2 regions of the Streptomyces sp. NPDC025784 genome follow, and region 1 is predicted to be linked to the other one. Evidence: predicted binding sites of a transcription regulator. Region 1 holds the regulator's gene; the other holds the start of a gene.
What was found. Region 1 encodes HspR, which represses chaperone genes until heat shock. Its sites were predicted from a motif close to TTGAGNNNNNNNNNCTCAA; they were not measured.

Region 1 (15,730 bases):
ACGGTGCCAGGCCACACCCATGTTGGTGTTCAGCGAGACCACGATCATCCAGATGAACGACACGCTGATCTTGATCATCGCGACCAGGTAGACCAGGTTCTGGAGGGTGCTCAGACCCAGCCCCTTGAAGGCCACCACCAGCGGGTACGAGGCGAAGTACCCGGCCTCGTAACCCTCGACGTGGTGCAGCGCGCCCTCGAGACCGCGCAGCGTGTAGATCGCCAGACCGATGGTGAGGATGACGTACTCGACGAAGTACGCCTGACCCGCCTTGGAGCCCGCGAAGCGGGACTTGCGGCCCGGCCGCGAGGGCAGGCTCAGCAGCCGGATCACCATGAGGACGGCGATGCCCAGCACGGTCATCGCGCCGATGAACTCGGTGTACATCTCGAACGGCAGCCAGTCGCCGATGACCGGGAGCACCCAGTCGGCCTGGAAGAGCTGGCCGAACGCCTGGGCCAGGGTCGGCGGCAGCGTCAGGAAGCCGACGGCGACGAACCAGTGGGCGACGCCCACGATGCCCCAGCGGTTCATCCGCGTGTGACCGAGGAACTCGCGTACCAGGGTCACGCTGCGCTGGTAGGGGTTGTCGGTTCGGCTGCCGGCGGGCACCGGCTGACCCAGTTTGAAGTACCGGACGAACTGGCCGATGGCGCGTGCGAGCAGCGCAACGCCGACCACGGTCAGGACCAGCGACACGATGATCGCGGCGAGTTGCATTTGGGGGCTCCTCGGGCCTGCGAGGTGTTGCTCCGAGTGTGCACTCGAAGTGATTACTAAGCGGTAACTTATGCAGTCCGTCTGAGACTACCCACTTCTAGCGCCGCACTGTAGCCAGGAGTGCGGTGATCTGCGTCGCTGAGGGTTGCCTGAACAGGCGGTGTCACCCTTCCCCGCTCCGGGGTCCGGTGCCGCAGGTGCGAGGCGGTGGCGCCCCTCCCCGGTCCGGTCGCGAGACACCCGGCCGGTTCCGCCGTTCGCGGGGACACGTGACGCCCTGTCGTGCTAATCACACGATACTGTGACAACACGGCATAAATTTCTCGTCGTGTTGTACGGGATCGCCGCCGCCACCGCCGCCCTGCTCCTGACCGCCGCACTCGCCGCGCTGCTGCGGACGATCGCCCTGCGCCTCGGGGTGGTCGACCGACGGCGGGCCCGGCCGGTCGCCCTGCTCGGCGGGGTGGCCGTCATGGCCGGCACCGCACTGGTCGCCGCCCTCGGGGACTGGACGGACGTCGCCCCGCTCGGCCCGGAGGCCGGCCGGCTGCTGGTCGCCGCGCTCGGGCTCGCCGCGCTCGGGCTGGCCGCCGACCTGTGGACCGTGCCGCTCGCCGTGCGGGTCTGCGCCGTGACCGCCGCCGCCGCGCTGACCGTGCCCTATGACGTCCTCGGGCTGCCCGCCGGACTGCTGGCCGTCGCCTGGATCGTGTTCGTCACGCACGCCTTCGGCTCGCTCGACCACGTCGACGGGCTGATGGGGACCGTCGGCGTCGTCACCGCCTTCGCGCTCGCCGGGTGCGCGGCCGCCGAGGTCATGGACGGGCTCGCGGCACTGCTCAGCGTGCTGGCCGCCGCCCTCACCGGGTTCCTGATGCACGGCTGGCACCCGGCACGGATCGTGCCGGGGCGGTGCGGCTCGCTGTTCGCCGGGTTCGTGCTGGCCTCGGCCGCCGTGCTGGTGCACGCCGAGCGGGAGGCGGGCCCCGGGATCGCTGCCGGGTTCGCGCTCACGGCGCTGGCGACCGCCGACGCCGTCCTCGTCCTCGTCTCGCGGCGACGGGCCGGACGTCCGCTGCTGCGCCCCGGCCCCGACCACCTCGGCCACCGGCTGCGCCGGCTGGGGCTGACCCCGCAGGGGTGCCTGGTCGTCCTCGGTGCCGCGGCCTTCGCGGCGGTGCTCGTCGGCCTGCTGATCGACCTGGGCTGGGCGGGCACGGACGCCGCCTGGTGGGTGGCCGGGGTCGCCGCGGCCGTCGTCGCCGGGTTCGCCCTGCGGCCCGTGCGTGATCCGCGCGGCGCGCGGGAGAGGCGCATGGCGCGCGGCGCGCGGGAGACACGTATGGCACGGCAGACACGCCGGACGCGGCCGGCCCGCCCGGACCGCGTGCCCTCGCGCCCCTCGGTCCCCTCTCCCGGGGGTCCCGCGAGCGCCGGACGGGATGAGAATCCGTACGCCCGTGTCTGACGGAGGTCATGCCGCCGACCCGCTACCGTACGGAGAAACCACAGGTCAGGACTCTCCTGCGTGTAGGGAAGAGATAAGAGTTGAGTGTCCTCGACTCAGCTCTGTTGACCCAGACGCGAGGGTCATGCACACTTGAGTCCGTTCCACTCAAGTCATTGCTGGAGGAATCGAAATGGCACGTGCGGTCGGCATCGACCTGGGCACGACTAACTCCGTCGTCAGCGTTCTGGAGGGCGGCGAGCCCACCGTCATCACCAACGCCGAGGGTGCCAGGACCACGCCGTCCGTCGTCGCCTTCGCGAAGAACGGTGAGGTGCTCGTCGGCGAGGTCGCCAAGCGCCAGGCGGTCACGAACGTGGACCGGACCATCCGCTCCGTGAAGCGTCACATGGGCACGGACTGGAAGATCAACCTGGACGGGAAGGACTTCAACCCCCAGCAGATCTCCGCCTTCATCCTGCAGAAGCTGAAGCGCGACGCAGAGGCCTACCTGGGCGAGAAGGTCACGGACGCGGTCATCACCGTCCCGGCGTACTTCAACGACTCGGAGCGTCAGGCCACCAAGGAGGCCGGCGAGATCGCGGGCCTGAACGTCCTGCGCATCGTCAACGAGCCCACGGCCGCCGCCCTCGCGTACGGCCTGGACAAGGACGACCAGACCATTCTCGTCTTCGACCTCGGTGGCGGCACCTTCGACGTGTCCCTCCTGGAGATCGGTGACGGCGTCGTCGAGGTGAAGGCCACCAACGGTGACAACCACCTCGGTGGTGACGACTGGGACCAGCGTGTCGTCGACTACCTGGTCAAGCAGTTCCAGTCCGGTCACGGCGTGGACCTGTCCAAGGACAAGATGGCCCTCCAGCGCCTCCGCGAGGCGGCCGAGAAGGCCAAGATCGAGCTGTCCTCGTCCACCGAGACCTCGATCAACCTGCCCTACATCACGGCGTCCGCCGAGGGCCCGCTGCACCTGGACGAGAAGCTCACGCGCGCCCAGTTCCAGCAGCTGACGGCCGACCTGCTGGAGCGCTGCAAGACGCCGTTCCACAACGTCATCAAGGACGCCGGCATCCAGCTGTCCGAGATCGACCACGTCGTTCTCGTCGGCGGCTCCACCCGTATGCCCGCCGTCGCCGAGCTCGTCAAGGAGCTGACCGGCGGCAACGAGGCCAACAAGGGTGTGAACCCGGACGAGGTCGTAGCCATCGGCGCCGCCCTCCAGGCCGGTGTCCTCAAGGGTGAGGTCAAGGACGTCCTGCTCCTCGACGTGACCCCGCTGTCCCTCGGTATCGAGACCAAGGGCGGCATCATGACCAAGCTCATCGAGCGCAACACCACGATCCCGACGAAGCGCTCCGAGATCTTCACGACGGCCGAGGACAACCAGCCGTCCGTGCAGATCCAGGTCTACCAGGGCGAGCGCGAGATCGCGGCGTACAACAAGAAGCTCGGGATGTTCGAGCTGACCGGTCTGCCGCCGGCGCCGCGTGGCGTCCCGCAGATCGAGGTCGCCTTCGACATCGACGCCAACGGCATCATGCACGTGACCGCGAAGGACCTCGGCACGGGCAAGGAGCAGAAGATGACCGTCACCGGCGGCTCCTCGCTGCCGAAGGACGAGGTCGACCGCATGCGCCAGGAGGCCGAGAAGTACGCGGAGGAGGACCACGCCCGCCGCGAGGCCGCCGAGACCCGCAACCAGGGCGAGCAGCTCGTCTACCAGACGGAGAAGTTCCTCAAGGACAACGAGGACAAGGTCCCCGGTGACGTCAAGACCGAGGTCGAGGCGTCCGTCGAGGAGCTGAAGGCCGCGCTCAAGGGCGAGGACACCGCCGAGATCCGCACGGCCACCGAGAAGGTCGCCGCCGTCTCGCAGAAGCTGGGCCAGGCCATGTACGCCGACGCCCAGGCCGCGCAGGCCGCCGGCGGCGCCGAGGGCGCCCCGGGCGCCGAGCAGGCCAAGGCCGACGACGACGTCGTCGACGCCGAGATCGTCGACGAGGACCGCAAGGACGGTGCCGCGTGACGGAGGAGACCCCGGGTTTCGACGAGAAGCCTGACGTCCCCTCCGGCGCCACCCCTGACGACGCCGAGCCGAAGGCCGCCCCCGAAGAGGGGGCGGCCCCGGCCGGGGACGCGGCAGCAGCCGACCGGACGGCGGGCCTGACGGCCCAGCTGGACCAGGTGCGCACGGCGCTCGGCGAGCGCACGGCGGACCTCCAGCGGCTGCAGGCCGAGTACCAGAACTACCGCCGCCGGGTCGAGCGCGACCGGATCGCGGTCAAGGAGATCGCTATCGCGAACCTCCTGACCGAGCTCCTGCCCGTGCTCGACGACATCGGCCGCGCGCGGGAACACGGCGAACTGGTCGGCGGCTTCAAGTCGGTGGCCGAGTCGCTGGAGACCGTCGCGGCGAAGATGGGGCTCCAGCAGTTCGGCAAGGAGGGCGAGCCCTTCGACCCGACGATCCACGAGGCCCTGATGCACTCGTACGCGCCGGACGTCACGGAGACGACGTGCGTGGCGATTCTGCAGCCGGGGTATCGCATCGGCGAGCGCACCATCCGCCCCGCGCGGGTGGCCGTCGCCGAACCCCAGCCGGGGGCCCAGACGGTCAAGGCGGACTCGCCGGAATCCGCAGAGACCGCCGACGACAAGGAGAACGGTGGCCCGGACGAGGGCTGACGTTGAACGGATAAGGAAGGAGGGACGTCGAGGATGAGCACCAAGGACTTCATCGAGAAGGACTTCTACAAGGTCCTCGGCGTCCCCAAGGACGCCACCGAGGCCGAGATCAAGAAGGCGTACCGGAAGCTCGCCCGCGAGTTCCACCCGGACGCCAACAAGGGCAACGCCAAGGCCGAGGAGCGCTTCAAGGAGATCTCCGAGGCCAACGACGTGCTCGGCGACCCCAAGAAGCGCAAGGAGTACGACGAGGCCCGCGCCCTCTTCGGCAACGGCGGCTTCCGGCCGGGTCCCGGCGCCGGTGGCGGATCCTTCAACTTCGACCTGGGCGACCTCTTCGGAGGCGGCGCCCAGGGCGGCGGCACCGGGGGTTTCGGCGGCGGCATCGGCGACGTCTTCGGGGGCCTGTTCAACCGCGGTGGCGCCACCACCGGCACCCGTACGCAGCCCCGGCGCGGCCAGGACATCGACACCGAGGTCACGCTGAGCTTCACGGAGGCCGTGGACGGCGCGACCGTACCGCTGCGCATGACCTCGCAGTCGCCCTGCAAGGCCTGCTCGGGCACCGGCGACAAGAACGGCACGCCGCGCGTGTGCCCGACCTGTGTCGGCACCGGCCAGGTCGCGCGGGGTTCGGGCGGCGGGTTCTCGCTCACCGACCCCTGCCCGGACTGCAAGGGCCGCGGCCTGATCGCGGAGCACCCCTGCCTGGTCTGCCATGGATCGGGGCGCGCCAAGTCCTCCCGGACCATGCAGGTCCGTATCCCGGCCGGAGTCAGTGACAGTCAGCGGATCCGGCTGCGCGGCAAGGGCGCTCCCGGCGAGCGGGGCGGCCCGGCGGGTGACCTGTACGTCACCGTCCACGTCGACGCCCACCCGGTCTTCGGCCGCAAGGACGACAACCTCACCGTCACGGTGCCCGTCACCTTCGCGGAGGCGGCGCTCGGCGGAGAGGTCCGCGTCCCGACGCTCGGCGGACCGCCGGTCACCCTCAAGCTGCCCCCGGGCACGCCCAACGGCCGCACCATGCGCGCCCGTGGCAAGGGCGCGGTCCGCAAGGACGGCACCCGGGGCGACCTCCTGGTGACCGTCGAGGTGACGGTCCCCACCGACCTCTCGGGCAAGGCGCGTGACGCCCTGGAGGCGTATCGCGAGGCGACCGCGGGTGAGGACCCGCGGGCGGAGCTGTTCCAGGCCGCGAAGGGAGCATGAAAGAGATGGACGGTCGTCGACGCAACCCGTACGAAATGACCGAGGAGACTCCGGTCTACGTCATCTCGGTGGCGGCCCAGCTCTCCGGACTGCACCCGCAAACACTTCGCCAGTACGACCGCCTGGGCCTGGTCTCGCCCGACCGCACCGCGGGGCGGGGCCGGCGCTACTCGGCCCGCGACATCGAACTGCTGCGCACCGTCCAGCAGTTGTCGCAGGACGAGGGCATCAACCTGGCCGGCATCAAGCGCATCATCGAACTGGAGAACCAGGTCGCCGCGCTCCAGTCCCGCGTCGCCGAGCTCCAGTCGGCCCTGGACGGCGCGGCCGCAGCGATGCAGCAGCGTGAAGCGGCCGTCCACGCCTCCTACCGCCGTGACCTGGTCCCCTATCAGGAGGTCCAGCAGACGAGCGCACTGGTGGTGTGGCGCCCCAAGCGCCAGCCCGAGTAGCACAAGCGCCACGAAGGGGCCCGGAGGTCGAACCTCCGGGCCCCTTCGCGTCGTTCCCGCCGGGGCGCGGCGGCGGTGCGGCCGCGCGGTCGCCCGTCTTCTTCGGTGTGCCCGCGAATGCCGTGTTCACAGAGAACTGCCGCTTGTGGGCCGGATATGGCAATTCATCGCGGCTGCGGCGTTTGCGCCCGCAGAAGTGAACGGGCCGCCCGGTGTGGCGGGTGAGGGGGCGAAGGGGCCGCGGACGCCGTCTCCCCGGCCGGTTCCACGAGTTCCTCCGGGCGGTTCCGGACCGCCTGGGGTGGGTGGATTTCCGGCCGATCGGCGCCCCTGACCACGGCAGTTGGCCGTGCGGACGTGGATGACAGAAGGTGAAGCCGAGGGGATTGGTGGAAGAGAGGGCGTACCCTCTTCCCATCGTGTTCACTTGGGGAACACAGAACGCCGTTGCCATCTCGTTAAGTGGTTACTCCTTGACGCTGAGGTGATCGCCGCGTTGGCTTTCAGCCACCTGGGTCGCAATGCTGCAACCTCGCCCGGAAGGCACCTGATGTGAACACTCGTAACACCCGTCTGCGTCGTACCGTCATATCCCTGGCGTCGTCCGCCATGGCCGTGTCACTCGCCGGCTGCGGCGTCGTGGACGGAATCGGCGGCGACGGAACCAAGGCCAGCCCTTCGAAGGGCGACGACATCACGGTGGGCCTGCTCCTCCCCGAGAAGGAGAACAGCCGTTACGAGAGGTTCGACTACCCGATCATCAAGGAGACGGTGGAGAAGCTCACCAGCCACAAGGGCACGGTCTCCTACGCCAACGCCCAGCAGGACGCGGCCAAGCAGAACGACCAGCTCCAGCAGATGGTCGACGACAAGGTCGACGTGATCCTCGTGGACGCGGTGGACTCCAAGGCCATCGCCGCCGGTGTGAAGAAGGCCAAGGACGCGGGCATCCCCGTCATCGCCTACGACCGGCTCGCGCAGGGCCCCATCGACGCGTACATCTCCTTCGACAACGAACTCGTCGGCGAGGTCCAGGGCAAGGCCCTGCTCCAGGCGGTCCAGGACGAGAGCGGCAGCGCCACCTCGAAGAAGATCATCATGATGAACGGGTCGCCCACCGACCCGAACGCCGCGCAGTTCAAGGCGGGCGCCCTGTCCGAGCTCAAGGACAAGGTTGTCATCGCCAAGACGTACGACACCACGGACTGGAACCCGGTCAACGCCAAGGCCAACATGGAGAAGGCCATCACGGCCGTCGGCCTCGACAACATCGCGGGCGTCTACTCCGCCAACGACGGCCTCGCGGGCGCGGTCATCGACGTCCTGAAGACCGCCGGCGTCAGCAAGGTCCCGCCGGTCACCGGCCAGGACGCCGAGCTGAACGCGGTGCAGCGCATCGTCAAGGGCGACCAGTACATGAGCGTCTACAAGTCGTACCCGCAGGAGGCCAGCGCCGCCGCCGAGATGGCCGTGGCGAAGGTCCAGGGCCGGTCGATCGAGTTCGACGCGCTCACCCGCGACAAGGTCGACAGCCCCACGAACAAGGGCATCCCGGCCCAGCTCGTGCCCGTCGTCGACCTCACCAGGGAGAACATCGACGACACGGTGATCCAGGACGGCATCTACACCGTCAAGCAGATCTGCACGGCCGCGTACAAGGCGGCGTGCAACTCCGCCGGCCTCAAGTAGGGCGACGGCTGAACCGATCCGGGCCCGTGGGTGTCTCACAGGGGGACCGCACGCCGTGGTGCCGTCGTGGACCCGGCGCCGTGCGGTCGTCCCGCCGTCGTCCCGCTGGAGGCACCCCGTGGCCATGATCGGCCTGTTCTGGATCACCGAGGAGAGCGTGTACCTGGGCGCCCAGCCCGAGGGGCACGCGCGCGGTGTGCGGCTCACGGCCGCGGGGATCCAGGCCGTGGGCGCGGACCAGCAGGCCTTCTGGCCGTGGCCGCGGGTGCGCGGTGTCGCCGTGCACCACGCCCCGGTGCGGTCCAGCACGCGCTGGCTGGTGAACAGCGTGGCCGACACGGTCATCGACCTGGCGACGGGCGGCGCCGACACCCCGCCCGCCTTCGAGGTCCACGTCCGCACGGACACGGAGACGGCCGAGCTGACCGTGTACGGCGCGGCCGTGGGCGGCTACGTCCAGTCCGAGTACGAGCTCTCCGTCGAGCTGCTGGAGCGGCTCGTGGACGGCACGGTGGACGTGGACCGGCTGCTGGAGTGGGGACGCACGGACGGGGCCGGAGCGACGCCCTGGCGCCCCGCCCGCGAGGCCCTGCTCAGGAGCTGGGCCTCCGGGTGACCGCGGCCCGCCGGGCGTCCTGGCCGTGGGCCCCCGGCGGCCGTACGCGCGGCCCGGCCCGCCCCGACGGAGGACGCCGTCGGCGCCGTCTGCGGTGCGGCCCCCGGCACGATCTCGGGTGCGGCCTCGGAGCCGGTCTCCGGCAGCAACGACCGGCCGTCCTTCCTGCGCCTCTCCGGGGCCGTGGTCTGCCGGTCGGTCGTCTTCGTCGGGCTCGGCACGTTCATCTCGCTCTACGCGTCCCGGCGCGCCCCGGGCGGTGAAGTCGCGGGCACGACAGCCCTGTTCGTGCTCTGCCTCGGCGGCGCCGCGGGCACGCCGGCCGGGGGGACGGCTCGCCACCCGGTACGGCCGTGTGCGGGTCGTACGGTGGTCGTACGCGCTGACGGGGCCTCGCCGTCGCGGGGGTCGTCCTCGTCCCCGGGCCGCTGCTCCATCTCTTCGTCGCCCTCGCGTCGGCCGGCCTGTACGTGCCCTTCTCGCTGCACATCACCCTGGGCCAGGACTGCCTCCCCACACGCATGGGCACCGCGGGCGGGGTCACCCTGGGCCTGACCGTCGGCGTCGGCGGGCTCGCGAGCCCCCTCATCGGTCATCCGGCCGACGTCACGTCCCTGCGTACCGCCCTGCTCCCGCTGATCGTCCTGCCCGCCGTCGGCTGCCTCTTCCTGCGCCGCCTGCGGGAGCCGGCTGCGGCCGGGCCGTGACGCGACCGGCGCCGTCCGCAGGCCGTCGTGTTCGGGCCACCTGTGCGCGCCAGTACGTGATGCGGACGTCCCGGCCGGTTCGACGATGTCCGGAGAGGCACGCCATGTCGCGGTGTGCCTGGAGTGCATGAGGCCCAGCGGTGAGCGGTGATCAGGACACCGTGCCCCGGGCGAGGGCTTGTTGTCGCCCTTCGCGAAGAGCTGGGGAACTGAATGAACCCGCCGAAAGAGGGGTGTGGGAAGAGGACGGCAGCACGCTTCACTGTTCCTTGCCCGTCCCGCTCTCGGAGAGCGCGAGGGCCATTTCCTGCATCACGTAGGGAATGGACATGAGTCTGTCCACGATTCGACAGGCTTTCTGACGAGAGAAGGAAGAAGGTGCAATGAGCAGGAGAGGAATGCGACGAGCTGCGGTTGGCGCGCTCACCGTGATCGCTGTTGCGGGAGCGTCGCCGGCGTTCGCGCTTTCGGCCAGTCGGGGTGGTGCCCGCGGTTGGACGGAACAGTCCGCCACGGTCATGAACATCCAGGACACCCAGGATGACGGCCATGACGTGAAGGCGGAGTACTACAGGACCGCCCACCCGAGCGACAAGCTCACGCTGTGGAACAAACAGTCCTACGACGGCACGCATTTCGAGGACAACGACGGCAACGCCTGGACCGTGGAGAGCGGGAAGCATTCCACGATCTTCAAGATGCAGGTCTGCGAGGTGTACGACAACTGGCCTGACGCCTGCAGCGGTTGGGTGGAGTGATCGCCGCTGGGACCGGGTGATCCGGCTCGACGAGCCGGAGGGGTGGCGGCCGATGGTAGCGGCCGCCACCCCTCCGCTCGCGGTGAGTCTACTCCGCAAGTGGGGTGACGCCGCCGTTCGGAATGCGGCAAGCGGCAGGGAATTCTCTCTGGAGGTACAAGTGGGCGGCTACGCCGGGCGGGTCGTGCTCGAAGTCGAGGATCTGAAGTATGGGTTGCCGGGCCGGTCACTGCTGGCAGGTATTGGTCTCCGCGTCGCTGCGGGGGAATCTGTCGCGGTCACGGGAGCCAGCGGTAGCGGCAAAACAACGCTGTTGACATGCATCCTCGGTCTCATCAAACCCGACGCGGGTGTGGTGCGTATTGCTGGTGTCGATCAGGGAGGCCTGTCGCCCCGCGCACTTGCCCGGCACCGGCGTGAAAGTGTCGGAATGGTCTTCCAATTCGGTGAACTGCTCCCGGAACTGTCTCCATTGGAGAATGTGGCCCTGGCGGGGCTACTGGCCGGAATGAAGGCTGGCGATGCGTATGCCCGTGCCGCTGACCTGCTCGATGAACTGGGTGTGCGGCTGGAGGACTCGTCGACTGCGACTCTGTCCGGCGGTGAACGGCAGCGAGTCGCGGTCGCACGGGCATTGATGAACGACCCCGCTCTGCTCCTCGCGGACGAACCCACCGGGGCACTGGACCGCATGCACCGCGACGCCGTGGCAGAACTGCTGTACAGCGTTCCGCGGCAACGAGGCTGCGCTCTCCTGGTGGTGACCCACGACGTCAGCGTCGCACAGCGAGCGGATCGGCAGGTCCGACTCGATGAGGGCCGGCTGTCGGCCGGTGCTTCGGAGACGGGGGAGGCCGCGTGAAGGACAGGGGGCTGTTCCGTCACTTGCTGCGCATGGGGCGCACGGCTGCTCTGGCCGCGGAAGCGGGGCGGGTGCGCTTCTGGGCCTTGGTCCTGGCCACGTCTCTCTTGTCCCTCGCGGCTGGTGGTCTGGTGCTGGCCTCCGCTTCCTTCGAGGCCCGCGCGGAGCGCAGTGTCGCGAGATCTCCTCGCCTCGTCGCCGCCTATCCGCACGAGACCGCTCGGGCGCTCTGGGCGCCGACCACGGCAAGCATCGGGACCATGCCGTACGACGTCGTCTACATCGAACCGATACGCAAGGGCGCGCCGCTCCCTCCAGGCCTCTCCCACTGGCCGGCGCCGGGGGAGGCGGTTCTTTCGCCTGCCCTGGTGAACTCCTTCAAGAGTCGGCTCGCATTGGGGCAGTTCGGGCGCTTCGGCGGTGTCATCGGTGCTGACGGCCTCGAAGCGCCGGCGGAGCGCTTCGCATATGTGCGGCCCAGCGCGGAGATGCTCGACAGATCGAAGATGTTCGAGATCAGTGGTTTCGGTCCGGAGGCATCTGCGGGATTCGTCGGAGAGAGTGTTCACAACTTTGGGGCGCAGAAATTCTACGCCGCGTATGCCGGATTGGTCCTGCTCCCGGTGGCTCTCCTCGTGGTCATCGCGGCGCGAGTCGGAGCGGCTCCCCGAGACAGGCGTACGGCACTGCTCGGAGCTCTGGGTGCCGGGAAAACAGCCCGACTTGCCTTCACGCTCGGCGAGGCCGCGCTTCCTGTCGCATGGGGAGCGGCACTTGCGGCGTCGATTGCGTCGATCCCGCTTCTACGGGACTCGGAGTTCCCACTCGTGGAGTTCGTCCTGTCGAAAGCGGACGCTCGGCACGCATGGCCGGCGCTCCTGCTCTGTCTGGCCGGTGTTCCGATCGTGGTGCTCTTCGTGGCCATCTTCCTTCAGCCGGGCTTTCGGCGGGTCGGCCGCACCAGGCCGGGTTCCCTGCCGACTCGCAGAGCGTGGACGGTATGGGTCTTTCCTTTCGCACTGCTGGCCACCGTGCGAGGTACAGAACTTGCTCCTCTTGAGTTCCGAATAGCTGTGTACGCCAGTGGCTGTGTGATCGTGCTGGCGACGCTGCCCGCGGTCATCGGGGTCGCGGTGGGCCGGCTCGGTCCGTTCATGGCGAGCGTCGGCCGACGGGCGGGGGCTCCTGGGCTTCTCGTCTCCGGGCGCCGACTCGGGGTCGGGTCGCGTTCAGTGGCGAGACTGGTGGCTTCCATGGTGATCGCGATAGGGCTTGCCGCCCAGACACAGCTGTGGACGGGAGTGTTCGGCGATCTCACGCAGAGCGCGATTGAGACGCAGAAGAAAGTGGGGACGACTGTCCTGAGAGTCACTCCCTACGCAGGAGCCGACCGGGTGCGGATCTTCGAGAGCGAGCTTCCTTCGGGCGACCTGCTCCTGGCTGTAGGACAGACCGCCGACCGGGTCGAGATCGTCGGTGACTGCGTGGCCCTTCGGGAGATCGGTCTTCCATGTTCCGATATGGCAGCGCGGATCTCCACGGCGAACGGAGATGTACGTCTTCGCGAAATCCTGAGCAGAACAGCAGTCGCGCAGGGGGCGAAGGGATACGCGCGACGCGGTCCGGTCTCCTACACCGGTGGCAGCAGGGGTGGTTCACCGACTTTGCTGGTCGTCGGGCACGGCCGCAAGCAGCTGTCGGTATCGGAAGTTCAGGAGGTCGCCGGCCGCTCCCTTGCGATGAAGGCATCTGTCCGCCCTCTGGGCGACGTGTCCGACACGGGCAAGTTGAAGACGGCCACCGACTGGGTTCGGCTCATGTCGCTGATCGGTGTGGGCGTGATCGGTCTGGTGGCCGGGACCAGCGCGATGGCTGAATTCCTCCGCTTCGGACGGGAGCTTGCCCCGCTGTCCGTGTTGACGGGCAGCCGCCGTATCTTCCGGTCGGTGGCCATGTGGTCCCTGTTGATGCCTTCGGTCCTGGCTGCGGCGTTCGGGCTGGTGGTCTCATGGTGGCTGGCCACCCCGCTCGCCAATACTTCTGTGACAACACCCGTGTCCATGGCGCCCATCGCTCTCGGTGCGCTCGCCTGTGCTCTGGGGCTTGCCGTATGGGGAGCGTACGCAGCCGTGCGAACGGCAGAGATGTGGAAGCCGTCATCGGACTGAGGCACAGGAGTTCATCTCGCTTACGCATGCAGATAGAGGACTCTGTGACGAGGTGTTCCCCCAAGACTGGGGAACGAGCTGTTCGCACCACTGGGCCTGCCAGACGATTCGGGCGGCCTGTATGCGATTCTCGGCGCCGATGCTCTCGTAGATCGTGCGAATGTGCTCTTTCACGGTGTGCGTGCTGATGCTGAGCTTCCTGGCGATGGCGGGGTTCGAGAGTCCTTCACCGAGGAGACCCAGGATTTCCCGGCATCTTGGGCTGAGCCGGTTCAACCGCTCACGAGCGGCGTTCACGTCGTCCGCCGCTCCACCGGGTTCGAGGTAGCGAGCGACCAATGGATGGGCCACCTCCGGCGCGAGCGCCACGCTGCCGGCGACAGCCGCTCGCACGGCCCACACAAGGTTTTCCATGCAACCGCCGCTGTGAAGGATGCCATTCGCCCCTCTACTGAGCATTCTTCGTGCCCCGGGCTCCGTCACGCCGTCGACGAGAACTACTCTCCTCGGCGTGACGGCAAGCTCGTTCAATTCCTTGAGCGTGCGCAGTGCCTCGTCGACGCTGGAATGGCTCATCACGAGTAAGTCCGGAGTTCCTGCGTACGCGAGTCGGGATGCCGACGCGGTCGGGCCTTCGCTGACAATACGCACTTGATCGTCCTGCTCGACGGCCCGCCGCATGCCTGAGCGCTCCAGCTGGCTTCGCCCGAAAATCCCGATCCGTATCACCAGAACTCCTCCCCGTGAGCGGCCATCCATGAGGACCCTGGCCGGATGGGGGAAATCCGGCCAGGGCCGGTCAGGGAGCCACTGCGCCTCACACTCCAGTCGGTGGGCGTATTCGACGAATAGAGTCGAATCTCCGCCGTCACAAAGCATGCGCTCTGCGGATACCTCGCACCACCATCAGCTTGTTGCAAGGCGTGGTGCGGGGGTAGGGATCTATCTCATTAAACAGGCATAAATGACTGCACGCTGAGCGAGTAGCCGTGTTGCGATGCCGGTACGCTCCGCGCATAGTTGCGCTGCGGAAGGCGCGAAGGCGGCCTGCCGCAGAAGGGGCTGGAGCCAGGGGTGGGAGATGGCCGGGCACGGGACGGACATGCATCCGCACGGCGCTGACCGATTGTGCGAGGCCGGCGACCGGGTGTACTCCCGGGCTGTGCGGCGCGGGCGTGTGCCCCGTGAGGACGCGGAGGCGGTGCCCTGCCTCCTGGAACTTGCGTTGCTGCACCCCGACCCGGACGACATGGGCTGGCTGGTGCCGACGTCGCCGCAGGAGGTCATGACCCGGCTGCTGCGCGGGGTGTACGAGGAGGTCAGCGCCAGCCAGGCGCGCGTCGGCGACGCGGTGTCCGCCTTCGAGTGGTACGCCGGGCTCGGCGGACGTGTCCGGGCCCCGGCCGAGGGTGTGGCGATCCGCGTCCTCGACGGACTGCCGCGCATCCGGGCCGCCATGGACAAGGCGACCGAGGAGTGCACGAGCGAGGTCCTCACGGTGCAGCCGGGCGGCATCCGGCGCGAGGACGAACTGTCGGAGGGCCTGCACCGGGCGATGGAGATGCGCCGCCGGGGCGTGCGGATGCGCGACCTGTACACGCATGTCGCCCGGCACGGCCAGGGCCTGCTCAACTACATGGAGCTGATGGGTGATTCGGCGGAGGCCCGCACGCTCGACGAGGTCGTCGAGCGGCTGATCCTCTTCGACCGCAGGGTCGCCTTCATCCCGGCGAATCCGGACCGCACGATCGCGCTCGAGCTGCGTCACCCGGCGCTGGTGGACTACCTGGTGACCGTGTTCGAGCGGTTGTGGCGGCTGGCGATCCCGCTGGCCTCGCCGCTGCCCTCGACGGGCATCGAGGGCATCAACCACCGGGAACGCTCGATCGCGGCCCTGCTGGCGGAGGGCCACCAGGACGCGGTGGTCGCCGAGCGGCTGGGCATCAGCGTGCGGACCTGCCGGGCGCACATCGCCCGGCTCTCGGAGACCCTGGGCGCGGCCAGCCGCACCCAACTCGGCGTCCGCATCGCCCAGGCGGGCCTGGACGGCCCGCCGCGTGCTGAGGAGCTCCAGACGGTCACTGCCCCTGGTCTTTCTGCTCCAGAATCCCCGACTGCCCGATGAGGTAGCCGAGTTGGGCCCGGCTCTCGCTGCCGAGGAAGGCCGCGAGCTTGGCTATGTGGACGCGCGCGGTGCGGACGTTCATGCCGAGGCGGTCGGCGACGACGGAGTCGGTGTGCCCTTCGACGAGCAGGCTCGCGATGGCGCGTTGGCGGGGCGTGACGCCGTCCACGGAGGGCTGCGGGGCGGCTTTGGGGTACATGGGGGTGGCCAGGCGCCAGAGCCGCTCGAAGGCCGTGACGAAAAACCTGATCAGGGCGGGGTTGCGGACCTC
Region 2 (15,730 bases), on a different contig from region 1:
AGGTCGCCGTGGAGCGCGTGCCAGGACCAGTGCGCGAACCGGTGCAGGACCGGCTCTCGTTCGTCGAGCCCCAAAGAGGCGAGTTCGCGGTCGACGGAGGCGGCGGGCGGCGGCGGTTGACGGTCCGCGAAGTACGCCCGCGGGTCGAGTGCGGCGGAACTGACGAGGTACGACAGAAGGGTCGAGACCACGAGCAGGATGACGCTGTGGATGAGACGCTGGGACAGGCGGCCGACCATGCGACTCCTCATGGTCAGTGGGGGTCATGGGCTTCACCGGTGTGACACTCGGCAATGCTATGGTCTCCGCGCGTAAATCGTAGATCAGTTCGCCCAGTTCACCTCAATGTCAGTGAAGGAGCTGGTGTGGGGCGTTTGCGTCGGGTGTGGCTCGCGTTCGGTCTGGCGATGACGGTCCTGCTGGCGGGATGTACCTCCTCCGGAGGAGCGCATCCCGACGGAGGAACCCCGTCGAAGCCGGTCGAATTCGGCACCCAGGACATCAACGCCCACTCCCCGAGCGACCTGCGCGCAGGCGGCACCTTCACCCTGTCGACCCCGCAGTGGGCGACGCAGTACAACTTCAATCAGACCAGTGGCGCGCTCGACCAGGTCGCACAGATCGACAGCCTGGTGGAACCCGTCCTCTTCCACCTCGACGCGAAGGGCGTCCCGCACGCCAACCCGGACTACCTCACCTCCGCGGCCCTCACCTCCACCTCGCCGCAGACCGTCACCTACCGGCTGAACCCCAAGGCCCACTGGTCCGACGGAAGGCCGCTGTCCGCGACCGACTTCCAGGCTCAGTGGCGGGCCCTCGGCACCGGCGACGAGCGGTACGACATCGCCGATCCGTCCGGGTACGACCGGATCAAGGAGGTGCGGCAGGGCGCCGGACCGCACGAGGTGAAGGTGGTCTTCCGCACCCCGTACGCCGACTGGCAGCGGCTGTTCACACCGCTCTTCCCGGCCTCCGCCATCGGCACCCCGGAGCAGTTCAACAAGGGCTGGGTCAACCGGATCCCGGTGACCGCGGGCCCCTTCAGGATCGCGTCGATCGACCGCACGGAGCAGACCGTCACCGCGGTGCCCGATCCGCACTGGTGGGGTACGCCGCCGCGGCTCGACAAGGTCATCTTCCGTACGCTGCTGCCCGCCGCCGCCCAACAGGCCTACCTCAACGGAGAGATCGACGCGGTCAACGCGGCGACCACGGAGGACTACGGGAAGCTCAAGGGCGCCAAGAACAGCGACATCAGGATCGGTTCGGCCTGGGACGAGGTCCATGTGTCCCTCAACGGCGCCGGCGGTCCGCTGTCCGACATCGACGTCCGGCACGCGGTCCAGCGGGCCGTGAACCGGCAGGCCCTCGCGGACGTCGCCGCCGAAGGACTGCCCGTCGGAGTCCCGCTGCTCGGCAACCACATCTTCATGACCAACCAGCCCGGCTACGTCGACCACTCGGCACCGTGGGGGAAGTACGACCTGGCGGAGGCCGGGCGCATCCTGGACCGGGCGGGCTGGAAGAACCGGGGCGAGGGCCGGCCACGGGTCAAGGACGGCAAGGAACTGCGGCTGCGGTTCGTGCTGAGCAACGCGACCAACCGCCTCGGCCTCGACCTCGCCCAGCTGGTCCAGCAGATGCTCGCCCAAGCGGGCATCAAGGTGGACATCACCAAGGTGCCGGCCAACGACTACGGCCCGAAATACCTGTTCACCGGCAACTTCGACATGGTGATCTTCCGCTTCACCGGGCTCGTCTACCCCAGCTCCACCGTGTCGATCTACCAGCAGCCCAAGGGCGACCAGGCCTACCTGAACTACGGGCGGGTCTCCGACGCCAAGCTGGACCACCTGCTCAAGCAGGCCGCCGGCACCCTCGACCGGACCCGCGCCACCCAGCTCTACAACCAGGCGGACGCCGAGATATGGCGGCTCGGCCACGACGTCGAGCTCTACCAGCGCCCTCAGGTGATGGCCGTGCGCAAGGGCCTCGCCAACTTCGGCGTCCCGGGACTCGGCGACATCGACTTCTCCAAGGTCGGCTGGGTGAAGGGTGCCCCCGGCGGCTGAGGAACCGCCGCCGGGGGCACCCTCTCAGGTCGTCAGCGGGAGCCGTCCGTGTCGTCCGGCAGGGACACGAGGAGGACGACACTGCGACCGTGCGCGTGCAGGGAGTGGCCGTCGACCGGCTCCTCCCGGCCCTCGGCGAGGATGTCGTGCGGGCCGCGGCAGGCCGTGTCGAGGACGCGGTGCCACCGGTGGCCGCGTATCCGGGGCAGTTCGAAGTCCAGCCCCAGGTGGTACATGTTCAGGATCAGATGCAGGTCGGGATCGCCCTCGAACCCGCCGAGCGTGCACGCCAGCACCCGGGCGTTGGTGTCCTCCCAGCCGGGCTGCTCCAGCCGGGTGCCGTGCCAGGTGACGTCGGGCAGCCGCCGCGCGTTGAGGTGCCCGTTGAAGAACCGCGCCTCGCGGAAGGTGCGGTAGCGCCGGCGCAGCTCGATGATCCGGCGGGTGAAGTCCTTGGTCTCCTGCTCCTTCTCCGCCTGGTCCCAGTCCAGCCAGGACGTCGCGTTGTCCTGGCAGTAGGCGTTGTTGTTGCCGCCCTGGCTGTTGCGGAACTCGTCGCCGGCCAGCAGCATCGGCACACCGCGGCTCAGCATCAGCACGGACAGCAGGTTCTTGATCTGCCGCACCCGCAGCCGCTCGACGTCGTGCTCCTCGCTGGGGCCCTCGACCCCGCAGTTCCAGCTGAAGTTCTCGTTCGCGCCGTCGGCCTCGGCCTCTCCGTTGGCGTAGTTGTGCTTGTGGTCGTACGACACCAGGTCGTTGAGGGTGAAGCCGTCGTGGCAGGTGATGAAGTTGATGCTGTTGGTGGGCAGTTCGTTCTGTGGTCCGAAGAGGTCCTCCGAGCCTCCGAGCCGTTTGGCGACCTCTCCGACGAGTCCGGCGTCGCCGCGGACGAACCGGCGCACGTCGTCGCGGAACGGTCCGTTCCACTGGGACCAGCGCTTTCCGGGGAACCGGCCCACCTGATAGAGCCCGCCGCCGTCCCAGGGCTCCGCGATGATCTTCGTCTCGGCGAGCACCTTCGACAGCTCGATCGCCCACAGCACGGGCGGCACGGCCATCTCGTAGCCCTTGTCGCCGCGGGACAGCTCCGAGGCCAGGTCGAAGCGGAAGCCGTCGACGTGATGCTCGGTGACCCAGTACTCCAGGGACTCGACGATGAACTTGGAGACGAAGGGATGGTTGGCGTTGACGGCGTTGCCGCAGCCCGTGAAGTCCATGTAGTGGCTGCGGTCCTGCGGCCACAGGTGGTAGTACGCCTCGTTGGCCTGGCCGCGGAAGCTGATGGTCGGGCCGAACTCGTTGCCCTCGCTGGTGTGGTTGAAGACGACGTCGAGGATGACCTCGATGCCCGCCCGGTGGAAGGCCTTCACCATGTCCCTGAACTCGCTGATGTGCGTGTTCAGATGGGGCGAGGTGCAGTAGCCGGTGTGCGGTGCGAAGAAGCCGTAGGGGTCGTAGCCCCAGTAGTTGGGCAGCCGTTCGCCGTCCGGGCCGACGCGCAGCACCTGCGTCTCGTCGAAGTCGAAGACGGGCAGCAACTCGACCGCGGTGATGCCCAGTTCCTTCAGGTACGGAATCTTCTCGACGACCGCGGAGAAGGTGCCGGGGCTCGCCGTGCGCGAGGTCGATGACGCGGTCAGACCGCGCACGTGCATCTCGTACAGGACGGTCTCCGCCATCGGGAGCCGCAGCGGCCGGTCGTCCTCCCAGTCGTAGTCGTCGAGGTCGACGACCAGACTGCGCATGGAGTGCGCGACGTTGTCGTCCAGGCCGATGGCGGCGGTGCGGTCCCAGCGGCTGTTGATGTTGGCGCGGGCGTACGGGTCCAGCAGCACCTTGCGGTGGTCGAACCGCGCACCCGACCTGCTCGTGTCATGGGGGCCGTCCATGCGGTACGCGTAGACCTGCCCCGCGCCGATGCCGCCGACGTGGCAGTGCCAGAAGTGGAAGCTGCGATGGGTCTCCGCGTGGAGCTGGACGGTGCGGGAGGGCTCGGGGTCGTCGCAGTGGTCGAAGAGCAGCAGGTCGACACGTGTCGCGTGCTCCGAGAAGACGGAGAAGTTGACGCCGTCCGCGTCCACGGTGCTGCCCAGCGGCTGCGGACGTCCTGCTGTGATGTCCGGCGCCTCGGTCATGATCTCTCCCCGGTCTCATGACAGGGATGTCGAGTCACCCCTGGTCATCTGCCTCGCTGGTGTGCGGATGGTCGGTCGCGCTGATCGCGTGACGCCCGGGGTGAACCGGGCCGGTCGGAACCCTCAGACGGTGGGGCGGTGCACGGCTTCGACGCAGGCCTCCGCGAGGTCCTGCCCGGGCCGCCGCAGGTCGGCCAGGAAGTACTGGGCCTGGGGCGGCAGATGACGATGGGCGCGCAGGGTGCTGCGGCCGATGGCACGGATGGTCTCACCTCGCGCCGTCAGCTCGCGTGTGACGAGCCGGGCCGCGCTGCCGGTGCCGCCGATGACGGCGATGGGACTCTTCACGGAACTCTCCTGAGCAGGCTTCATATCCACTGCAACACGTCGTCCGAGCTGGTGAGCTGGGTGCCGGCGGGCACCCCCGACAGGGCGGGGACGCGCAGCCGTGGATAGACACTGACTCCGGAGAGCCGGGTGCCCGGCCACAGGTGCGCGCCGTCCCCGACCGCGGTGTGCTGTTCCAGCCGGACCGGAGCACGGCGGTCCGACTGCACCTGGACCATCGGGCCGACGTACGAGTCGCTGATGTGCGCGTGCGGGCCGATGACGGCTCCGTCCCCGATGACCGTCCGGTCCAGCCGTACGCCCTCGGCGACGTCGACACCGTCGCCGATGTCCGTGTACTGGAGGTGGACGCCGGTGCCGATCTCGGCGTGCCGGCCGATGCGCACCCCGGGGCCGAGGACGACGCTGCCCTCGGTGATCTTCTGGGCGAGGGTCGTACCGCTCACGCTGTCCTTGGTGCGCAGGCTCGTCTCGTGGATCCAGTAGCGCGGTTTCTCGCTGAGCGGGTCGCCGAGCGCGCGGTTCATGTACGGGTAGAGGCCGTTGAGGGCCTCGCCGAGCGTGCCGAGGTAGTCGCCGATGCTGCCCAGGTCGCCCAGGCGCGCGATGGGTTCCACGGCCACCGGCTGATCGTGACCCACCAGCCAGGGCAGCAGGTCGTGCCCCCAGTCCAGACGCTGCTGGGCGAGCCGGATCAGCTCGGGGGTGCGTGCGGCGAGCCGCAGCCGGGCGCAGTCGATCAGGTACATCCCGGCGTTGGTGGGCAGCGTGGACGACGCCCACGGAAGCCCGGTGCTGGCGAACTCCTCGTGGATACGCCCCAGTCGCGGCTTCTCCAGGAAGCCCGAGACGAGGCCGTCGCGGGTGGTCCGCATGACGCCGTACTTCCCCGCGATCTCCTCCGGGGTCCGGGGGACGGCCGCCACCGTGACCACCGCGTCGGTCGCCTCGTGGGTGGCCCGCAGGTCGTCGAGCGAGTAGTCGAACAGCGAGTCAACCGGCATGACAAGCGCGGAGCCGGTCAGGTTCCACTGCTCCAGATTGTGCAGCGTGGCCGCTCCGGAGCCCACGTTGTACTGGTCGAAGCGGGCCCGTGAGTAGTCGATCTCCACGCCGTAGCGCTCGCCGTGGCCCAGGACGAGCTTGATCTGACTGCGGTTCTCCGCTCCCTGCGCCACCACGTAGAAGCAGCGGATGCCCTGGTCACGGCAGGACTCGACGATCCACTCGATGAGCGGTCTGCCGGCGAACGGGATGAGTGCCTTGCTGCGGATGTAGTCGGCGGACTGCAGGGTGATGGGCTTCGCCCTCTCCCCCCGGCCGCCGGCCAGGATGATGCCGACTGTGCTGTCGTCCCCCATCGCTGTCCTGTCTCCTCGACCGACTTCCCGATACAGCAATTTCAACAGTCGCAGTCATCTTCAGTCAAGTTTCTTGTCAAGAGGGTGGGCTGCTTCCGCATGTGTGCCGGGACGGCTCACCGGGACGCCCGGCGGCCGGTGGCCCGGGCCGCGAGCGAAAAGCCCGAAGGGCCCGGTGCCGAACCCCGCGGACGGGGATCGGGCACCGGGCCCTTCGGGCTGTCGTGCGCCGAGGACTAGGCCTCGTACACCTCACGGACCAGCTGCTCCTGCTCCGCCTGGTGCCGCTTCGCGGAACCGACGGCGGGGGAGGAGGAGTGCGGACGCGAGATCCGGCGCAGGCGCTCGCCGTGCGGGACGTCCGCGCCGACCGCCAGGTCGAGGTGGTCGATCAGGTTGAGCGCGATGAACGGCCAGGCGCCCTGGTTCGCCGGCTCCTCCTGGGCCCACAGGTACTTCTCGGCGTTCGGGTACTTGTTGACCTCCGCCTGGAGCTCGGCACCCGGCAGCGGGTACAGGCGCTCGATGCGGATGATCGCCGTGTCCGTGACGCCGCGCTTCTTCCGCTCGGCCTCGAGGTCGTAGTACAGCTTGCCGGCGCAGAAGACGACCTTGCGGACCGCTGCGGCGTCGACCGAGTCGTCGCCGATGACGGGACGGAAGGCGCCCGTGGTGAACTCCTCCGTCTTCGACGCGGCGGCCTTGAGGCGCAGCATCGACTTCGGGGTGAAGACCACCAGCGGCTTGTGGTGCGGGTTGTGCACCTGCCACCGCAGGAGGTGGAAGTAGTTCGACGGCAGGGTCGGCTGGGCGACCGTCATGTTGTTCTGCGCGCACAGCTGGAGGAAGCGCTCGATGCGGGCCGAGGAGTGGTCCGGGCCCTGGCCCTCGTAGCCGTGCGGGAGCAGCAGGGTGACGCCGGACGTCTGGCCCCACTTCTGCTCGGCGGCCGAGATGTACTCGTCGACGACGGTCTGCGCGCCGTTGACGAAGTCGCCGAACTGCGCCTCCCACATGACCAGCGCGTCCGGGCGGGCCAGCGAGTAGCCGTACTCGAAGCCCATGACCGCGTACTCGGAGAGCAGCGAGTCGTAGACGTTCAGGCGGGCCTGCTCGTCCGAGAGGTACTGGAGCGGGGTGAAGTCCTCGCCCGTGACCCGGTCGATCAGCACCGCGTGGCGCTGGCCGAAGGTGCCGCGGCGGGAGTCCTGGCCCGACAGGCGGACCGGGGTGCCCTCCAGGAGCAGCGAACCGATGGCGAGGGTCTCGCCCATGCCCCAGTCGATCGTGTCGTCCTCGATCATCGCGGCCCGGCGCTGGAGCTGCGGCAGCAGACGCGGGTGGACCGTGACGTGGTCGGGGATGTTGACCTGGGACTCGGCGATCCGCTTCACGATCTCCTGGGAGACCGCGGTCTGCACGGCCACCGGGAACTCGGCCTGCGGGTCGGGCACGTGCGCCTCGGCCGGGGCCGAGATCGCCTCGCGGACCTCGGTGAAGACCTTCTCCAACTGGCCCTGGAAGTCCTGCAGCGCCTGCTCGGCCTCTTCGAGGGTGATGTCGCCGCGACCGATCAGGGACTCGGTGTAGAGCTTGCGCACCGAGCGCTTCTTGTCGATCAGGTCGTACATCAGCGGCTGCGTGAACGCCGGGTTGTCGGACTCGTTGTGTCCGCGGCGGCGGTAGCAGATCAGGTCGATGACGACGTCCTTGTTGAACGCCTGGCGGAACTCGAAGGCCAGGCGAGCGACGCGGACGACGGCCTCGGGGTCGTCGCCGTTCACGTGGAAGATCGGCGCCTCGATCATGCGGGCCACGTCGGTGGCGTACATGGAGGAGCGCGACGACTCCGGGGCGGCGGTGAAGCCGACCTGGTTGTTGATGACGATGTGGACCGTGCCGCCCGTGCGGTAGCCGCGCAGCTGCGACATGTTGAGCGTCTCGGCGACCACACCCTGGCCGGCGAAGGCCGCGTCACCGTGCAGGGCGACCGGCAGGACCGTGAAGTCCGTGCCGCCCTTGTTGATGATGTCCTGCTTGGCGCGGGTGATGCCCTCGATGACCGGGTCGACGGTCTCCAGGTGGGACGGGTTCGCGGCCAGCGAGACGGCGATCTGCTCGCCGTCCAGGCCGGTGAAGGTGCCCCGGGCGCCCAGGTGGTACTTCACGTCGCCGGAGCCGTGCATCGACTTCGGGTCGAGGTTGCCCTCGAACTCCCGGAAGATCTGCGCGTACGACTTGCCGACGATGTTCGCGAGGACGTTCAGGCGGCCGCGGTGGGCCATGCCGATGACGACCTCGTCCAGGCGCGACTCGGCCGCGGAGTCGATCACCGCGTCGAGCAGCGGGATGACGGACTCGCCGCCCTCCAGGGAGAACCGCTTCTGGCCGACGTACTTGGTCTGCAGGAACGTCTCGAAGGCCTCGGCGGAGTTCAGCCGGCGCAGGATGCGCAGCTGCTCCTCGCGCTCGGGCTTGGCGTGCGGGCGCTCGACGCGGTCCTGGATCCACTTGCGCTGCTTCGGGTCCTGGATGTGCATGAACTCGATGCCGGTGGTGCGGCAGTACGAGTCGCGCAGCACGCCGAGGATGTCGCGCAGCTTCATCATCGACTTGCCGGAGAAGCCGCCGACGGCGAACTCGCGCTCCAGGTCCCACAGGGTGAGCCCGTGCTCGGTGATGTCCAGGTCGGGGTGCTTGCGCTGCTTGTACTCCAGCGGGTCGGTGTCGGCCATGACGTGGCCGCGGACCCGGTAGGAGTGGATCAGCTCGAAGACGCGGGCGGCCTTGGTGACGTCGTCGTCGTGGCTGGCGTCGATGTCCTTGAGCCAGCGGACCGGCTCGTAGGGGATCCGCAGCGACTCGAAGATCTCGTCGAAGAAGCCGTTCTCGCCGAGCAGCAGGTTCGCGACGATGCGCAGGAACTCGCCGGAGGCGGCGCCCTGGATCACCCGGTGGTCGTAGGTCGACGTGAGCGTCATGACCTTCGAGATGCCGAGCTTGTTGAGGGTGTCCTGGGAGGTGCCCTGGAACTCCGCCGGGTAGTCCATGGAGCCGACGCCCATGATGACCGACTGGCCGGGCATCAGACGCGGCACGGAGTGGACGGTGCCGAGGCCGCCGGGGTTGGTCAGGGAGACCGTGACACCGGTGAAGTCGTCCATCGTCAGCTTGCCGTCACGGGCGCGGCGGACGATGTCCTCGTAGGCCTGCCAGAACTCGAAGAAGTTCAGCGTCTCGGCCTTCTTGATGCCGGCGACGACGAGCTGGCGGTCGCCGTTGGGCTTCACCAGGTCGATGGCGAGACCGAAGTTGACGTGCTCCGGCTTGACCAGGGTCGGCTTGCCGTCCTTCTCCGCGAAGGAGTAGTTCATCGACGGCATGGCCTTGATGGCCTGCACCATCGCGTAGCCGATGAGGTGGGTGAAGGAGATCTTCCCGCCCCGGGCACGCTTCAGGTGGTTGTTGATCACGATGCGGTTGTCGAAGAGCAGCTTCACCGGGACCGCGCGCACGGACGTGGCCGTGGGCAGCTCCAGGGAGGCGTTCATGTTCTTCGCGACCGCGGCGGCGGGGCCGCGCAGCGTGACGAGCTCGGGACCTCCGGCGGCCGCGGTGGCCTCGGCGGCCTTCGGCTTGGCGGCGGCCGGGGCGGCCTTCGCGGGAGCCGGGGCGGCGGCCGCGGGCTTCGGGGCCGCGGGAGCCGTCGGAGCGGTCCTGGCCGGAGCCACGGGCGCGGCGGGCGCGGCAGGGGCCGCGGGAGCGGCCGCGGGAGCGGCCGGAGCGGCCGGAGCCGGCGTGATCGTGGTCCCTGCGGCCCCCGCGGCCGCAGTACCCGCCGGAGCCGAGGCGGCAGCCGCCCCCGGCTTGTAGTCGGCGAAGAAGTCCCACCAGGCACGGTCTACCGAATTCGGGTCCTGGAGGTACTGCTGATAGATCTCGTCGACGAGCCACTCATTGGGACCGAAGGCAGCAGCGGGGTTCTTCCCGGCTTGGTCATCGGTCGAGATGCTCGAGTTACTGGGGGACTGTGGCGACACGGCGGCAACCGCCCTCTTCCGCTTCACAAGGTGATGGACAGCGGAAATAAAGGCTACGCCCCCATGGCCGAGAAGGTCAGGCCGGGCCCGTCCAACGTCGTGTAAGTCACATCGGAAAGCGTGTTTCGGGCGTGGAAATGGCGGGAAACAAGCGAGGTTCCGGTTCGGAACGGGTATGGCGACTCAGGGTCGCGGCAGTCCTCACGCGGCCCTCTGCCTGATCACACGTGTCCGCCAGCGGCGACACGGATGGATCTTGTGGCTCCGGTTCGAACTTTACGTCAACTTGGCAGAGAGGGGAGCCCCGGAAGGGTGACCTGAATCCGGCAACCCCGCTGAGATTCGGCCACACCGATCCGGCCGCCGTGCAGATCGACCGCCCAGCGCGCGATCGCCAGGCCCAGTCCCGTGCCGCCGTCGCTTCCCGGCCCGTGCGGCGCGGGCACCCCGCCCCGGTTGAACCGCTCGAAGACGCGGTGCCACTCCGACTTCGGGATGCCCGGGCCCTCGTCCAGGACCTCCAGGGCCAGCGACTCCGGGTAGTCGCCGCGCCGCGCCTTGACCGTCACCCGGCCGTGCGGCGGACTGTGCTTGACCGCGTTGTCGATGAGATTCGCCACCACCTGGTGGATCCGCTCCGGGTCCGCGTGCGCGGTCAGCTCGGGCGGGGACACGTCGAGGTGCAGATGCACGTCGGTGCGCGTGTGACTGCCGGAGCCCGAGGCGATGCCCGCGCGCGCGGAGGAGACCATGTTGGCCTCCTTGAGCACGCCCGACAGATACGGCCAGACCTCGAAGCGCCGCTTGTGCAGCGGCACCACGCCGTTGTCCAGCCGCGACAGGTCCAGCAGCGTCTCCACGAGGCGCCCCAGCCGCTCCGTCTGCTTCAGGGCCGTACGCATCGTCTCGGGGTCCGCGGCGGAGACGCCGTCCACGACGTTCTCCAGGACGGCGCGCAGCCCCGCGATGGGGGTGCGCAGCTCGTGCGAGACATTCGCCACGAGCTCCTTGCGCTGGCGGTCCTGGGCCTCCAGCTCGTCGGCCATGAGGTTGATCGTCTCGGCCAGGTCGCCGAGCTCGTCGCGCCGGTTGTCGCTCACCCGGCGCGTGTAGTCGCCGTGCGAGATGTACCGGGCGACCGCGTTCATCTCGTCCAGCGGCGCGGTGAGCGAATGCGCCACGAACTGCGTGATCAGCAGCGTGGCGATCATCGAGAAGACCGTGATGAAGCGCAGCTCGGTCTTGGTGTGCACCGCGATCATCGACAGCCCGGTCGTGATGAACACGGCGACGACGACGAGCGTGCCCAGCTTCGTCTTGATCGAGAAGGGCCGCAGGCCGCCCCAGGGGCTCACGCTCCTGCGCTCTTCGAACTCGTGCCCGCCGGACTCGCGCCGGCCGGCACCGCGCTCCCCGAGCCCGCTCATCACATCAGCCCCCTCGAAGGTCCCGACGACCCGGCTCAGGGAGTCGGGGTCTCCAGCGCGTAGCCGACACCGTGGACCGTGCGGATCCGCTCGGCGCCGATCTTCCGGCGCAGGGCCTTGATGTGGCTGTCCACGGTGCGGGTCCCGGAAGCGTCCGCCCAGTCCCACACCTCGGCGAGCAACTGCTCGCGCGAGAGTACCGCGCGGGGGGTGTTCGCCAGGCAGACCAGGAGGTCGAACTCGGTGGGCGTCAGGTGCACGTCCTCGGAACGGACCCGGACCCGGCGCTGCGCGTGGTCGATCTCCAGCTCGCCGAGCCGCAGGATGCCGCTGCGCGGCGTCGACGCCGCGACCACGGCGCGCTCGACCCGCCGCAGCAGGACGTGCACGCGGGCGGCCAGCTCGCGCATCGAGAACGGCTTCGTCATGTAGTCGTCGGCGCCGACGCCGAGCCCGACCAGCATGTCGGTCTCGTCGTCGCGCGCGGTGAGCATCAGCACCGGCACCGGGCGCTGGGCCTGCACGCGGCGGCAGACCTCCAGGCCGTCGAAGCCGGGCAGCATGATGTCGAGGATCAGCAGGTCGGGCTGCCAGGCCTCGGCGGTGTCGACGGCGGCCGGGCCGTCGCCCGCGGTCTGCACCAGGAATCCCTCGGCACGCAGGCGGGCCGCGATGGCGTCGACGATCGTCGGGTCGTCCTCGACCACCAGCACCCGGCGCTGAGCGCCCGGGGTCGCCGCCGTGCCGTTTTGGGAGGTGTGTGTCTGCTCCATCGCCCGCCCCTGAGGTGTGCTTTCCGGAATCAGTGGGGTGATCCCATGACTGCGCTTGACGCTTGAATGATCCGCGTCAGGGAAGCAGAGTACGGGCAGTCACCGTGCCGCGGCTATCCAGGCCTGACCGCGAGATGCACGACGTCCGGAACGCCCCGGGCAACCGGGATCTCTTCGGTACGCACCCGTTGGAACCCGGCATTCCGCAAGGTTCCTTCAAATTCCGGAGAGGGCTGGGCCGACCAGACCGCGAGTACTCCGCCGGGCTTCAACACCCTTGCGCAGCTTGCCAGTCCGGCGTTCGCGTACAGCCCCTCGTTGCTCTCGGTGACCGTCCAGTCGGGCCCGTTGTCGATGTCCAGGCAGAGGGCGTCGTACGTGTCGGATGTCTCATTGACGTAAGTGAGCAGATCGGCCTCGACGATGTCCGTGCGCGGGTCGGCGAGAGCCGCCGCGGACAACTCGCCCAGAGGGCCCGCCCGGTGCCAGCCGATGACGGCGGGCTCGCGCTCGACGACGGTGATGCGCCCCCAGCGCGGATCGGCCGCGGCGTGTGCGAGCGAGAACCCGACGCCGAGACCCCCGATGAGCACGTCCGGCTCCCGGCGCCCGTCGAGGGCGTCGTACGCGGCGTCGACGAGCAGACGCTCCGAGCGGCCGTCGGAAGTGTCCATCAGGAAGCACCCGTTGGCGATGATCTGCAGCAGCGCACCGTGTCGCCGCAGCACGACCTCGCCGTAGGGGCCCTCGCTGCGGTCGATGACTACAGGAGTGTCGTACGAGGCGGTCATGGCGCTCATCCTGGCACTTCCGCCGGGGCGGGCCTCCGAATTTTCCGTATCCGGGGCGGCGACCGCGGGGACACCCCGCCGCCGGACGCCGCCGGACCCCGCGACGAGGGGCGCCGTCGCCGGCCTCCGGCGCGGCAGCCGGCCCGGGGTCGCCCGGGGGATTCATCCGAACGTGTCCCGGTGGGGCACGGGCCGCCCGGTCGGACGGTCGGCCACGGTGGCCGCGCGGGCCGGGACGCCGCACCGGACGCCGGGGACGTGCCCGTGGCGGGCCCCCGCGTGGCGACGGTCGGCGCGATGTTCGTCGCGGACCTGATCGCCCTCACCGACCGATGACCGAGTGGGGACACCTGATGGCCCTCGCCGTGGGGATCCCCACCTGGCCCCTGGTGCGGCGCGCACGGGTGGCACCGTGAGCACCGGAGTCGCCCGGCGCCGCCGACCACGGCCCTCGCCCGATCGTGGACCATGGCCCTCGACCGGCGCCGACCACCGGCGCCACCAGGCATTCCCCCGGCCGGCCGCCGTCGGCGGGCCCTCGGGCCGGGCCCGGAAATGAGCGATCGCTCACAGCGAACGGAACCCGGGGAACAATCGAAGCGCGCCCAGCATTGAGTCGGCATAGCTCAACTTGACTGCCGAAGGGGAGATCATGGCTTCGACGTCCACACCGCTCACCTTGCCCGTGCTGCCGCTCGATGACGAGGTCGTGCTGCCCGGAATGGTGGTTCCGCTGGACCTGAACGACACCGATGTACGCGCCGCGGTGGAGGCCGCCCAGGCCGCCGCCCGTTCGACGCCCGGCAAGCCGCAGGTGCTGCTGGTTCCACGTATCGACGGGACGTACGCGGGCACCGGCGTGCTCGGCACCGTCGAGCAGGTCGGCCGCCTGGCCGACGGCGACCCGGGCGCGCTGATCCGCGGGCGCGGGCGTGTGAAGGTCGGCGCGGGGACGACGGGCCCCGGTGCGGCACTGTGGGTGGAGGGCACCCGGGTCGACGAGACCTTGCCCGAGCCCCTGCCCGGCCGGGTCGCCGACCTGGTCAAGGAATACAAGGCCCTCGCCACCAGCTGGCTGCGCAAGCGCGGCGCCTGGCAGGTCGTGGACCGTGTACAGCAGATCGACGATGTCTCCGCCCTTGCCGACAATTCCGGTTACTCCCCGTTCCTCTCCATCGAACAGAAGGTGGAGCTGCTGGAGACCGCCGACCCGGTCGCCCGGTTGAAGCTGGCCACCGAGCAGCTCCGCGAGCACCTCGCCGAGCAGGATGTCGCCGAGTCCATCGCCAAGGACGTGCAGGAGGGCGTCGACAAGCAGCAGCGCGAGTTCCTGCTGCGGCGCCAGCTGGAGGCCGTGCGCAAGGAGCTGCGCGACCTGAAGGGCGAGTCCCCCGAGGACGAGTCCGACGACTACCGTGCCCGCGTCGAGGCCGCCGATCTTCCGGAGAACGTCCGCGAGGCCGCGCTCAAGGAGGTCGAGAAGCTGGAGCGGTCCAGTGACCAGTCGCCCGAGGGCAGCTGGATCAGGACCTGGCTCGACACCGTCCTCGAACTGCCGTGGAACGAGCGGACCGAGGACCAGTACGACATCCAGGGCGCGAAGGCGCTGCTGGACGCCGAGCACGCCGGTCTGGAGGACGTGAAGGAGCGGATCACCGAGTACCTCGCCGTGCGCAAGCGGCGCTCCGAGCGCGGTCTCGGAGTGGTCGGCGGACGTCGCGGCGGTGCCGTGCTCGCCCTCGTCGGCCCGCCCGGCGTCGGCAAGACCTCGCTCGGCGAGTCCGTGGCGCACGCGATGGGCCGCAAGTTCGTCCGCGTCGCTCTCGGCGGCGTCCGGGACGAGGCGGAGATCCGCGGCCACCGGCGCACCTACGTCGGAGCGCTGCCCGGCCGTGTCGTCCGTGCCATCAAGGAGGCCGGGTCCATGAACCCGGTGGTCCTGCTGGACGAGATCGACAAGGTGGGGTCGGACTTCCGCGGCGACCCGGCCGCGGCCCTGCTCGAAGTGCTCGACCCGGCACAGAACCACACCTTCCGCGATCACTACCTGGAGGTCGAACTCGACCTCAGCGACGTGGTGTTCCTGGCCACGGCCAACGTGCTCGAAGCCATCCCCGAGGCCCTGCTCGACCGTATGGAGCTGGTCCGCCTCGACGGCTACACCGAGGACGAGAAGGTCGTCATCGCCCGGGACCACCTGCTCCCGCGCCAGCTGGAGCGGGCCGGTCTCAAGCCGGACGAGGTCACCCTCGACGAGGGTGCGCTGCGCAAGCTGGCCGGCGAGTACACGCGGGAAGCGGGCGTGCGCAACATGGAGCGGGCCGTCGCGCGGCTGCTGCGCAAGGTCGCGGCCCAGCACGAACTGGGTGAGCGCGAGCTGCCGTTCACGGTGACCGAGGCGGACCTGCGCGGTCTCATCGGACGGCCGCACCACGTGCCCGAGTCCGCACAGGACCCGGCCGAGCGCCGCACCGCGGTGCCCGGTGTGGCGACCGGTCTGGCCGTCACGGGCGCCGGCGGCGACGTGCTGTTCGTGGAGGCGTCGCTCGCCGACCCGGAGACGGGCGCGGCCGGGCTGACCCTGACCGGTCAGCTGGGCGACGTGATGAAGGAGTCGGCGCAGATCGCGCTGTCCTTCCTGCGCAGCCACGGCGCCGAGCTGGAGCTGCCGGTCGGCGACCTGAAGGACCGGGGTGTGCACATCCACTTCCCGGCGGGCGCGGTCCCCAAGGACGGGCCGAGCGCGGGCGTCACGATGACGACGGCGCTGGCGTCCCTCC

Region 2: a site for HspR is predicted at 13,562-13,580, ahead of lon (endopeptidase La). Genes of this name have one in related genera too.

The regions. Positions count from the first base shown of each region.
Region 1 covers NZ_JBVHMN010000003.1:446,845-462,574, forward strand. Annotated here, with positions in the region: gene ACZ4IF_RS11555 ((Fe-S)-binding protein) at 1-720, opposite strand, end outside; gene ACZ4IF_RS11560 (MraY family glycosyltransferase) at 1,049-2,188, shown strand; gene dnaK (molecular chaperone DnaK) at 2,361-4,211, shown strand; gene grpE (nucleotide exchange factor GrpE) at 4,208-4,870, shown strand; gene dnaJ (molecular chaperone DnaJ) at 4,904-6,082, shown strand; gene ACZ4IF_RS11580 (heat shock protein transcriptional repressor HspR) at 6,088-6,534, shown strand; gene ACZ4IF_RS11585 (sugar ABC transporter substrate-binding protein) at 7,087-8,223, shown strand; gene ACZ4IF_RS11590 (hypothetical protein) at 8,348-8,839, shown strand; partial or broken gene ACZ4IF_RS11595 (MFS transporter) at 8,915-9,546, shown strand; gene ACZ4IF_RS11600 (hypothetical protein) at 10,065-10,304, shown strand; gene ACZ4IF_RS11605 (ABC transporter ATP-binding protein) at 10,465-11,166, shown strand; gene ACZ4IF_RS11610 (hypothetical protein) at 11,163-13,334, shown strand; gene ACZ4IF_RS11615 (LuxR C-terminal-related transcriptional regulator) at 13,323-14,063, opposite strand; gene ACZ4IF_RS11620 (helix-turn-helix transcriptional regulator) at 14,416-15,459, shown strand; gene ACZ4IF_RS11625 (helix-turn-helix transcriptional regulator) at 15,413-15,730, opposite strand, start outside.
Region 2 covers NZ_JBVHMN010000019.1:187,250-202,979, forward strand. Annotated here, with positions in the region: gene ACZ4IF_RS34550 (ABC transporter permease) at 1-239, opposite strand, end outside; gene ACZ4IF_RS34555 (ABC transporter family substrate-binding protein) at 366-2,072, shown strand; gene glgX (glycogen debranching protein GlgX) at 2,105-4,210, opposite strand; gene ACZ4IF_RS34565 (hypothetical protein) at 4,334-4,558, opposite strand; gene ACZ4IF_RS34570 (sugar phosphate nucleotidyltransferase) at 4,579-5,919, opposite strand; gene ACZ4IF_RS34575 (multifunctional oxoglutarate decarboxylase/oxoglutarate dehydrogenase thiamine pyrophosphate-binding subunit/dihydrolipoyllysine-residue succinyltransferase subunit) at 6,156-9,959, opposite strand; gene ACZ4IF_RS34580 (HAMP domain-containing sensor histidine kinase) at 10,241-11,386, opposite strand; gene ACZ4IF_RS34585 (response regulator transcription factor) at 11,422-12,159, opposite strand; gene ACZ4IF_RS34590 (spermine/spermidine synthase domain-containing protein) at 12,273-12,950, opposite strand; gene ACZ4IF_RS34595 (hypothetical protein) at 13,131-13,286, shown strand; gene lon (endopeptidase La) at 13,603-15,730, shown strand, end outside.